2 linked regions of the Rheinheimera salexigens genome follow. Each later gene encodes a partner of the first gene's protein in a complex. Links are inferred from orthologs where the notes say so. Each region holds a gene or a part of one and is shown on either strand. Other genes may lie near its edges.

Region 1 (5,641 bases):
AAATAATAATTTGAATGTTTCTGCTACAGCCGAAAATTTATATACCTCACAACCTGGCATCAGTAAACAAGTGCGCATGTTAGAAGATGAACTTGGTATTCAAGTATTTGGCCGCAGTGGTAAGCATTTAACTCACGTTACTGCTGCTGGTAAAGAAGTGATCGAGCTTTCTAAACAAATTCTAGCTAAAGTGGAAAGCATTAAAGCCATAGCGAAAGAACATACTTTACCGGATCAAGGTAAATTAAATATTGCCACTACACATACCCAAGCTCGCTATGCTTTACCTAATGTAATTAGTGGCTTTATACAAAAATATCCTAAAGTATCGTTGCATATGCACCAGGGCTCACCACAGCAAATATCTGAAGCCGCCTCTAGAGGCGATGCCGATTTTGCCATTGCTACTGAAGCACTGCATTTATACAGCGATTTAGTGATGCTACCTTGTTACCACTGGAATCGCAGTGTCATAGTTCGTAAAGATCATCCTTTAGCTCAGTTAAAGCGCTTACTCACTATTAACGATGTAGCCACCCAGCCTATTGTCACCTACGTGTTTGGTTTTACCGGCCGCTCTGAATTAGATAAAGCTTTTGCAGCCCAAGGGCTAGAGCCACATATTGTCTTTACTGCCACCGATGCTGATGTGATTAAAACCTATGTTCGTTTAGGCTTAGGTGTGGGTGTTATCGCCTCAATGGCCATGGACGCAGAATTAGATACCGATTTAGTTGCCATTGATGCAAGCCATTTATTTGACGCTTCAACTACTAAAATAGGCTTTCGTAAAGGCGCATTTTTACGTAGTTACATGTATGAGTTTATTCAGCGCTTTGCACCGCATTTAACTAAAGAAGTAGTTGAGCAAGCTAACTTACTACGCAATCAAGATGATATTGATAAGCTGTTTGTAAACGTTACCCTGCCGGTACGCTAATTAAGGCGCCAATGGTACTAAGCCTAAGTTTGCAGTAACATCAGTTGTATACTGCAGTGTTAACGGTTGCATTTTATGATTTCGGTTGAATTAATTCTACTGGCGTTAAGCCCTGTGTTTTTGGCTTTTGTTGCTTGGGAGTGGTGGCGTTATCGGCAAGTACAGCCGGTTATGTATCGCTGGCAAGACTCGCTAGCCAACGCGGTTTTAGCGTTAATGCATCAAGGCGGCGAATTACTTGCTGTTATTGTGCTAATGCCATTATTTATCTGGTTATATCAATGGCGATTGTTTGATATAGACCTAAATGCTGGCACTATGTTGTTGGCTTTTGTACTACAAGATTTTTTGTATTACTGGTTTCATCGTGCTTCACACCAAATACGCTGGCTTTGGGCGTCACACATTGCCCATCACAGTTCGCGACAATTAAACTTCAGTACTGCCTTTCGGCAAAGCTTAACTTATCCTATATCTGGCATGTGGCTGTTTTGGACGCCCATGATCCTTATTGGTTTTACACCTAGCATTGTTTTGGCCGTGGTAGCGTTAAATTTAGCGTTTCAATTTTTTGTTCATACTCAAGCGGTAAAAAAGCTCGGTGTATTGGAATACATTTTTAATACGCCATCGCATCATCGGGTACACCATGCGTGTAACCCTCGCTATATCGATAAAAATTATGCCGGGGTATTAATTATCTGGGATCGGTTATTTGGTACTTTTACCCCAGAAAGAGCCGATGAGCCTTGTCGATATGGCCTTACTGACGATTTTGCTTCAGATAATCCCATTCGTATTACTTTTTATGAATGGCAGAATATGTGGCAAGACTGCTTAGCGGCAAAAGGTTGGCATCAGCGCCTACGCAGTATTGTCGGTAAACCTGCCACTAAATCCAAAGCTAATAAGCAAGCCCATTTATTAGAAAAACCAACCTTGGATGTTGATTAACGTCAATTTATTGCAACTTAACGCTAAAGATAACGGCTAAAAAACAGACTATAGACTAAGCTTAGATAAAGTTGAAAGTCAGGGGTAGCAGATGAATAAATTAATGTTAGTCATGGGGTGTGCATTAATAGGCGTAGTGGGTTGTAAGCCAGCAGAACAAGTGATAATTGAAAAAACGACTGAAGTGATAGAAGCCAAAGCGCCGGATTGTACACTGACCTTTGGTATTGATGCTTGGGAACCGTACCAATATATGACGGTGGATAATAAACCTACCGGTTTGGATATCGAGATAGCATCGGCGGTGTTAAATAATATGAACTGTCAGCTTGCGGTTGAGCAAGGTAGCTGGACTGAATTATTGCTTAAACTAAAAACTGGAGAAGTCGATGCGGTTCTAGGGGCATCGAAAACTGAAGATAGAAAAAGTTTCGCTTATTTTTCAGATGCCTATCGTAAAGAACGGTTTCAGCTATATGTACGCAAAGATAATATCAATTATCCTTATGAAAATATCAGTGCATTTTTAGAAGATGGTCATAAATTAGGTATTGTTAATCAATATTATTACGGTGATGACATGGCTGAACTTTATGAAAATGAAACCTTTCAACCGTTATTTGTCGGTGCCATTATTAGTGAGTTAAATATAGCCCGATTATTAGATGAAGAAATTGATGGCTTGCTTGAAGATAGCTTTGTCGGGGCGTCAATTATGCGTCGCAAAGGCTTAGATAAATATATAAAACCACATAATATTAGTTTAGAAAGTACCGATGTTTTTGTTATGTTTAGCCAAGAGTCTGTTACCGAAGAGCAAGTTGCAGCCTTTAATCGGGGCTTAACCCAACTTAAAGAAAATGGTGAGTACAATAAACTGGTTAGTAAGTATAGCCATTAGCATTGGGTAACGTTTCTTCAATATATTTGGTAACGGTTATTCAACGCTAAGTGAAAACTGCTGCTGTAATATGGCAGCAGTAAAATTTGTTTTTAAATAAAAGCCGCGCGGCAGGGTGCGAATAGGTTGGCCCTGACTACCAATTGCATCAGTTAACGCTTTACTGTTAGCGGCTTTGGGTCTTAATTGTAAGTATTTACCCGTGGCGCCTCGTATATCAGCAATGCCCCCTAAGCTAATTAACTCCATTAACTCTTCCCAATCTTGCTGTAATGCTTGTTGTTGTGCTGAATTGGGCTGCCATAAAAAGGCATTGCCAATAACACGCTCGGCCAACGGGATCTGGCGTTCAGCTAATACCGGCAACCATAAAATATGGCGTAACTTTTCACAGACCCAAGAGTTTTGCCACTCTAAACCAGTAACACCGGTTAAAGGCGCGACACAAACATAAGTGCTTTCTAATGGCTTGCCTTGTTGGTTTATCGGTAAGGTTTTTAATTCTATGCCTAAATCAGCAAAATCAACCACCGCTTGTGAGCCGCCAGTAGCGCCAAGGGCGTGTTCAATCAACTGGCCAACCCAACCCTTGTCTTTCAATAGGTTTTTAGGCACAGCTTGTTCTAGGCTGGATGCTAGCTGGCCTAATGTTAAGCCGGCAATTGCGTTACAGCGAGCCATTAAATCTTCAATTGTTTTTGGCGGAGTAGGCATAATAAGTAGAATAATTAATTTACTGACAACGCTAGCATTTTTTGCCACATTAAGCTGCTTAAAAACAACACAAAGTGACTTATCCACAGGGAGAATGATGCTGACTATTAACTTGGGTTGGTTTAGTGAGTTGATTATTAATGTATTTTTGGCTGTTTGTGCAATGTATACTTTGCAAAATATATAGTTATTAAGAGCTTTGCCGCTACTTTGCCACAGGGTTATCAACAGAAGCTGTGAAAAAGTCCACACTGGTGCCAATAAAAACTATCAAACTGTGGATAACTGTGTACAAGTTAGGCTGAAAATAGCGATTGCTCCACAGCCCAGTTTGTGAAAGAATCTTTTCATAGTAGATTTATGATCCGCCAGAGGTTTCAGTGATCGATACCGAAGGATTTCGGGCTAATGTCGGCATAGTAATATGTAACAGCCAAGGACAGGTGTTTTGGGCTAAACGATATGGTCAGCATTCTTGGCAATACCCCCAGGGTGGCATTGATGATGGCGAAACGCCTGAGCAGGCCATGTATCGTGAATTAAACGAAGAAGTTGGCTTAACACCAGCAGATGTGCAGGTTATTGCAACCACTAAACATTGGTTACGCTATAAATTGCCGAAACGTTTAATTCGTAAAGATAGTAATCCTGTGTGTATAGGCCAAAAGCAAAAATGGTTTTTGCTGCAGCTGACTTGTCATGAAGATGATGTAAACTTATTAAAAACCACCCATCCTGAGTTTGATAGCTGGCGTTGGGTTAGCTATTGGTACCCAGTACGCCAAGTGGTTGCGTTTAAGCGCGAAGTTTATCGAAAAGTCATGAAAGAGTTTGCCCCTGTTGCTTTGCCCTTTATTCGCCGCGAAGGAAAAAGAAAAAGTTAAATATTTATAGTTAACTAAAAATGAGGCTCTTATGTTAAGCCAGCTAAGACGAATTGTTCAAGATGTGGCACAAGAGCCAGTGCTTAACAATGCGCTTGCTGGCTTAGTCACCAGCATTAAACAAGCATTAGAAACTGAGTGCTGCTCGGTGTATTTAGCCGATTATGAACAACAGCATTTTATGTTAATGGCCAGCGATGGCCTTAATCCTGACGCTATTGGTCAGGTCGCTATTGGCTTTTCTGAAGGCCTTATCGGTTGGGTAGGGCAACGCGAAGAACCGATTAATTTAGCTAAAGCCCAGTTACATCCTCGATTTAAAGTTACGCCTGAAGTCAGCGAAGACCATTTCTCAGCTTTTTTAGGCTGTCCTATTATCCATCATCGTAAAGTCCTTGGTGTGTTAACCATCCAGCAAGCGGTTGATCGGATCTTCAATGAAGATGAAGAATCATTTTTAGTTACGCTAGCAGCGCAACTGGCATCAGTGTTGGCTAATGCAGAAATGCGTCAAGCAGCCAGTGAAAGTTCGGCCACCCAAATTCAAACCGGCCACTTAAAAGGCTTACCCGGCGCGCCAGGTATTGCCATGGGCCACGCTCATATTTTAGAGCCTGCTAATGATTTCAACGCTATATCAGTTAAACGCTCAGATAATCCAGACAAAGAATTAGCGCATTTTTATCGAGCAGTTAAAATTACTAAAGCAGAGTTTAATCGGTTAGCCGAGCGTATGGCAGGCCATTTACCGCCCGATGCCTTAGCTATTTTTGATGTTTATCATCAATTATTAGATGCCGCTAGCTTAGGTACAGAGATAGAGCAGCAAATAGCCGATGGCTGGTGTGCAAAAAGTGCCCTAAAACGAGTCGTAGAAAAATTTGCTCGCAAATTTGATGATATGGACGATAGCTACTTACGGGAGCGCGGTACCGATATTCGCGATCTGGGTCAACGGGTATTAAATAACTTATTAGACACTGAAAAGCGCAAAATAAAACTGCCCGACGACGTCATTCTAGTGGCCGATAATGTTACCGCAACCATGTTAGCCGAGATCCCGCGGGAAAAGCTGATGGCAATAGTGTCATTAAAAGGCTCTGTTAACTCGCACGCGGCAATTATGGCTCGGGCACTGGATATTCCAGCCGTGATGGGCGTGGACGAACTGCCTTTACGACAATGGCAAGGGCAGTACTTAATTGTTGATGGCTATCAAGGCAATGTTTTATTATCGCCCGTGGCCGC
Region 2 (5,808 bases), 2.6 Mb from region 1 along the record:
TTGCATAAAGCTACTAATAGCATTAGCGGCACGTCCAGATAATTGATTTTCACTGATTAATTGCTGCAAACTTTGCCACATAGTGATTTGTTCGGTACGGGCATGAATACGCACTTTATTTAAAGTTGTCTCACCTATACCACGGGCTGGGGTGTTAACCACGCGCTCTAATGCTGCATCGTCTAGTCGGTTATTCATTAAGCGTAAATAGGCTAAAGCATCTTTTATCTCTTGGCGCTCGTAGAAGCGCAAGCCACCATAAATACGGTAGTTTAAGCCTTCTTGAATTAAGGCTTCTTCTAGTACTCGAGACTGGGCATTATTGCGATATAAAATGGCGCTATCGGATAAGGTGCCACCTTTTTTCAGCCAATCACGCACCCGGCTAACAATAAATCGAGATTCATCTAACTCATTAAAGGCAGTGTACAAAGAAATTGCTTCACCCTCAGCACCATCGGTCCATAAGTCTTTACCTAAACGGCCGCTATTATAGGCAATAACCGCATTCGCAGCTTTTAAAATGGTGGCAGTTGAGCGATAGTTTTGCTCTAAGCGAATGGTTTCCACGTCAGAGTAATCTGTTAAGAAGGTTTGGATGTTTTCCACTTGGGCGCCGCGCCAACCATAGATAGATTGGTCATCATCGCCGACGATCATCACTTTAGCGTTAGTACCGGCTAGTAGCTTTAACCACTTATATTGAATAGCGTTGGTATCTTGAAATTCGTCGACTAAAATATGCCGAAAGCGTTGCTGATAATGCTGGCGTACTTCAGCGTTATTTTGCAGTAACTCAAAGCTACGCAGTAAAATTTCAGCAAAATCGACTAAGCCTGAGCGATCACACATTTCTTGATAAGCAGTATAGATTTTTAGCATCTGTTGTAAGCTAAAGTCACCTGCAGCATCAATCATATTAGGCCGTTGGCCTTCATCTTTACGACCATTAATAAACCATTGCACTTGCTTAGCCGGCCAATGCTTTTCATCTAAATTTAACGCTTTAAGCAGGCGTCTAACTAAGCGGTATTGATCATCGGTATCTATTATTTGAAAGCTTTGCGGTAAGCCCGCTTCTTGATAATGGGCGCGCAGCATACGATGGGATAAACCATGAAAGGTGCCCATCCATAAGTTATTTAAGCTTACGCCTATGGTCTGCTCGATACGGCCGCGCATTTCTTTTGACGCTTTGTTGGTAAAAGTAACGGCAAGCAAACTAAATGGTGCAACACGCTCTACCTGCATTAACCACGCTAAACGGTGCACCAAGACCCGAGTTTTACCACTACCGGCCCCGGCCAGTACCAACATATGTTGCGGCGGCGCGGCAACTGCATCACGTTGTTTGTCGTTAAGCCCGTCTAGCAGGAAAGATACATCCATTAGTTTGTCTCGCTAAGCATAATGGCCGCTATTATAGCAGCCAAAACTGATGCGCCAAGCTAACAGCGCTTATTAGTGGATAAATAACCAGTTATTTGGCAATTAAAGCTTGGCGCAGCTTTATTCGACTAGGGTATTAGGGCGCTTAACATTTGCACATTGGTCAAGCGAATATGCGGTAAAACCGATATCGCGCTGTTATGGTGATCTAGCCAAGCGGTTTGGCAACCGGCATTTAAGGCGCCGATAACATCGGCACGATGGCTGTCACCAATATGTAAGATTTGTTGTGGCGCTAGGTTCAATTGCTGCGCGGCTTTTAAATACATATCAGGATAGGGTTTCATTCTGCCATCAGGGCCAGCTTGCAGGCTAAATTGAAACCACTGGCCGATAGCCATTTTGTCTATGCAGGCATTACCATTGGTAATAGCGATAAGTTGATAATGCTTGGCTAGCGCTGCCAATAATTGCTGAATTTCAATATCGACGGTGATAGTGGTGCGTTGCTGAATAAAAGCGCCATAAGCTATATTGGCAATCGCAGAGGCATCCGTTTGCGGTAAATTAAGGCTTAATAAACCGGCTTCAAGGCTAAGTAAGCGCCAACGGCCTAAATCATGGCGGATTTCAGGGTTAGTGCGAGCTAATTGCTGGCGGTGTTGCCACCAAAAATCGCTATCGGTTGTTAGCTTACTAGGTAGATGTTGCGCTAGTGCTAGTAGCATTGCTTGTTCAGCGGCGGCTATAACCGGTTTATTATTATAAAGCGTATCGTCTAAATCAAACGACAATGCTTGTATAGGCTGTAATTGTTTATAAATTTGCATTACGATTTTTTCTTCGCTCTAGGATGGGCGCTATCATACACTTTAGCTAAATGGGTAAAATCGAGATGGGTATAAACTTGGGTAGTGCTTAAGTTGGCATGACCCAATAACTCTTGCACAGCCCGTAAATCCTGACTGGACTCTAACATATGACTAGCAAAAGAGTGGCGTAACATATGCGGGTGTAAATGCTGGTTTAAGCCTTGCTGCGAAGCCCAAAGTTGCACCCGTTGCCGCACGTGTCTGGCGCTAATACGCTTTTGTTGTTTACTGACAAATAACGCTAATTTGTCGTGTTCAGGTAATAACTGACTAAAAGCGGGGCGCAAGCTTAACCAATGCTGGATAGCCGTTAACGCCACCGTGCCCACCGGTACAATACGTTGTTTATTACCCTTACCAAGCACTCGAATGAGTTTTTGTTGCCAATCAATATCGGTAATGTTGATATTAACCAGTTCATCTAAGCGTAAGCCCGATGAATAAAACAACTCTAAGATGGCTTTATCACGGCTGGCTAAAATATCATCGCTACTATCAAAATTTAATAAATGATTAATTTGGTCAACCGCAAGATTTTTCGGTAAGTCCCGCGCAGCTTTGGGCACAGTTAAGTATTGCGCTGGATTATCTGCACGTAATTGTTGCGCCTGCAATAAATTAAAAAAGCTGCGTAGCGCAGCCACTTTTAACGCAATAGTACGAGGTTTAATGCCCGATAAACGCAAGCTGTTGATATGTTGCTTGAGATGTTGTTGTTCAAGCGTTAGCCAGTTTAGCTGTGCATATTCTGGGTTGTTTAGCGTACTTATGGCGACTTGCTGTAATTGGCGGTGATAGCTGGCTAAGGTGTTTTTACTATAGCCACGCTCATATTGTAAATAGTGCAAAAAATCATCGATGGGTTGTTGCCAATCGACGTTAAGATCTGTTGCTGAATTAGGCCGCGTCATAGCCAGGCAATAATTGGCTTAAAATTAGGCCTAAGTGCTGTAAAAAAAGCTGATCCATATCGGGTTGAAAATGGTCATCATGCTCGCTACCAAAAGCTAACAGTGCCAAAGGTTTCTTGGCTTGGCGAATAACAACCAAAGCGACAGAATGAATATGGCTTGGAAACAGCACTTTTTGTTCTTCTTTATTTAACCGACCTAAATACACGCCTTGCTCATCTAAACGGCGAGATAATAACAATTGGAATCTATCAATATCCTCATCGGCAAAACGAATAAGTTGGTAAGCATGTACCTGCGGCATACTATCAATAAACTGCTGTAATCCGGCTTGAGCTTGCTGCAAACTTTGAGCTTGATATAGCTGAGCTTGCAATTGATTAAAGGCCATAAACAACTGCTCGTTTTGTCTAGCGATAGACATTAACCGAGTTATATCATCTTCTAGCACTTGAATTTTTTCGCGTTGCATTTCTAATTGACGCTCAACTAAAGACACACTGCCACGTTGCTGATGCGATATGCGTAATGACGCTAATAGCTGAGGCCGTTGCTGAAAAAACTCAGGATGGTCTTGTAAATAATCGCTAACCACTTCAGCGGCAATAATATCTTGTTGTACTATGGGGTTTGTCATAAGGCTATTTGTCCGTCATAAACGTGTTCTGCCGGGCCGGTCATTTTAACGGGATGGCCAGGGCCGTTCCAGCGAATGTGTAAGCTACCGCCTGGCAAGTCGACTTGCACTTGTTGTTGTAGTTTATTTTGCAGTTGGCCAATCACCACCGCTGCACAAGCACCGGTACCGCAAGCTAAAGTTTCACCTGCGCCACGTTCCCAAACCCGTAATTTAATATGGCTAGGTGACAATACTTGCATAAAACCAATGTTCGCCCGTTCAGGAAAACGCTCATGCAGTTCAAAAATAGGGCCTTGCACGATAACGGCAGCAGTAGTGACTTCGTCGACAATTATTACCGCATGCGGATTACCCATCGAAACCACACCACAAAGCAAAGTATGTTCTTCGGCGCGTAAAATATAAGTTAACTCTTGTTTCTGGGCTTTAAAAGGAATTCGCGCCGGCTCTAATTGCGGAATGCCCATATTAACAGTGACTTGGCCATCGGCTTCAATATACAGTGTAATTTTACCTGACTGAGTGCTAACGCCAATTTTATGCTTGTTAGTTAAGCCACGGGCGCGTACAAATTTAGCAAAACAGCGAGCACCATTACCGCATTGTTCTACTTCAGTGCCATCAGCATTAAAAATACGGTAATGAAAGTCGAGTTCAGGATCATAAGGTGGCTCTACCATCAGTAACTGATCAAAGCCGATGCCGGTATTGCGATTAGCTAAGGCTTTAATCTGCTCTTTGGTCAGAAATACATTTTGGCTTACCGCATCGACCATCATAAAGTCGTTACCTAAGCCATGCATTTTAGAAAAATGTAGTAACATTCGCGCCTTATAAATTAACTAATTAATACTTGTTCGCCACGCCATAAATCTTGCCATTGCTCACGGGCACGGATTAAATGCATGGTAGAACCATCTATTAATACTTCAGCAGCACGCGGCCGACTATTATAGTTAGAGCTCATGGTAAAGCCATAAGCCCCAGCAGAGCACACAGCAAGTAAATCGCCTTGGCTAATCGCTAGAGGGCGATCTTTACCTAAAAAGTCACCTGTTTCACAGACGGGGCCAACTACATCATAAACGGTGCTTGGCAGCGAATCATTTAACACCACAGGCACAATATTTTGCCAAGCACTGTACAGCGCAGGACGAATTAAATCATTCATAGCAGCATCGACAATAGCGAAATTCTTTTCACTACCCGGCTTTAAGTATTCAACTTTAGTTAATAACACCCCAGCATTGGCCATTATGGCGCGACCTGGCTCCATAACCAATTCTAAGTGTGGGTAGTCGGTTAAACGTTTTACCACTTGGCTAATATAATCAGCAGGAGATGGCGGTGTTTCATCATCATATCTAACACCTAAACCACCACCAATATCAATATGTTGCAACACTATACCGTTAGCAGAAAGTTGCTCAATTAATTTGAGTAATTTTTCTAAAGCATCTAAAAAAGGTTGTACTTCAGTAAGCTGCGAGCCGATATGGCAATCAACACCAACAACATCAATATGACTATAACTGGCTGCGGTTTGATAAATTTGTTCAGCCTGTAAAATATCAATACCAAATTTATTAGCTTTTAAGCCGGTAGAAATATACGGGTGGGTTTTGGCATCAATATCGGGATTAACGCGAATAGAAACCGGTGCCACTTTATTGGCTGCACTGGCCACTTGCTGTAATTGCTCTAACTCAGCGCTAGATTCAACGTTAAAACATTTAATACCTAAATCCAGGGCAAAGCGCATTTCATCTGCGGTTTTAGCCACACCGGAAAATACCACTTTTGCCGGATCACCACCGGCGGCAATAACCCGACGTAATTCACCTGCTGAAACAATATCAAAGCCACTACCTTGTTTTGCTAAAAGGTTTAAAATAGCTAGGTTACTGTTCGCCTTAACGGCATAACAGACTAAACTTGCCGGATGCTTAGCGGCGGCATCGGCAAAAGCATGGTATTGACGCTCAATGGCAGCACG

Evidence for each region. The genes of interacting proteins can lie anywhere in the genome.
Region 2: the proteins of rppH (region 1) and dapF are in contact, whole or in part, in a solved structure (PDB 5YGU), measured with the Escherichia coli proteins. The link is inferred for Rheinheimera salexigens from one-to-one orthologs.

Annotation. Positions count from the first base shown.
Region 1 is NZ_MKEK01000001.1:2,823,074-2,828,714, reverse strand. The notes cover bases 2,741-5,641. They hold rppH (RNA pyrophosphohydrolase), read left to right. Parts: upstream 2,741-3,889; coding sequence 3,890-4,393; downstream 4,394-5,641. Other genes in these bases: ptsP (phosphoenolpyruvate--protein phosphotransferase), read left to right, coding at 4,425-5,641; mutH (DNA mismatch repair endonuclease MutH), read right to left, coding at 2,832-3,557; BI198_RS12965 (substrate-binding periplasmic protein), read left to right, coding at 2,741-2,795. Outside these bases: HTH-type transcriptional regulator CysB, read left to right, coding at 1-940; BI198_RS12970 (sterol desaturase family protein), read left to right, coding at 1,016-1,894; more of BI198_RS12965, read left to right, coding at 1,986-2,740. UniProt on the Escherichia coli protein: Master regulator of 5'-end-dependent mRNA decay.
Region 2 is NZ_MKEK01000001.1:175,557-181,364, reverse strand. The notes cover bases 2,722-5,575. They hold dapF (diaminopimelate epimerase), read right to left. Parts: upstream 4,637-5,575; coding sequence 3,806-4,636; downstream 2,722-3,805. Other genes in these bases: lysA (diaminopimelate decarboxylase), read right to left, coding at 4,651-5,575; BI198_RS00890 (DUF484 family protein), read right to left, coding at 3,159-3,809; xerC (tyrosine recombinase XerC), read right to left, coding at 2,722-3,172. Also shown: uvrD (DNA helicase II), read right to left, coding at 1-1,389; BI198_RS00900 (HAD-IA family hydrolase), read right to left, coding at 1,518-2,219; more of xerC, read right to left, coding at 2,219-2,721; more of lysA, read right to left, coding at 5,576-5,808. UniProt on the Escherichia coli protein: Involved in the succinylase branch of the L-lysine biosynthesis and in the biosynthesis of the pentapeptide incorporated in the peptidoglycan moiety. Catalyzes the stereoinversion of LL-2,6-diaminopimelate (L,L-DAP) to meso-diaminopimelate (meso-DAP).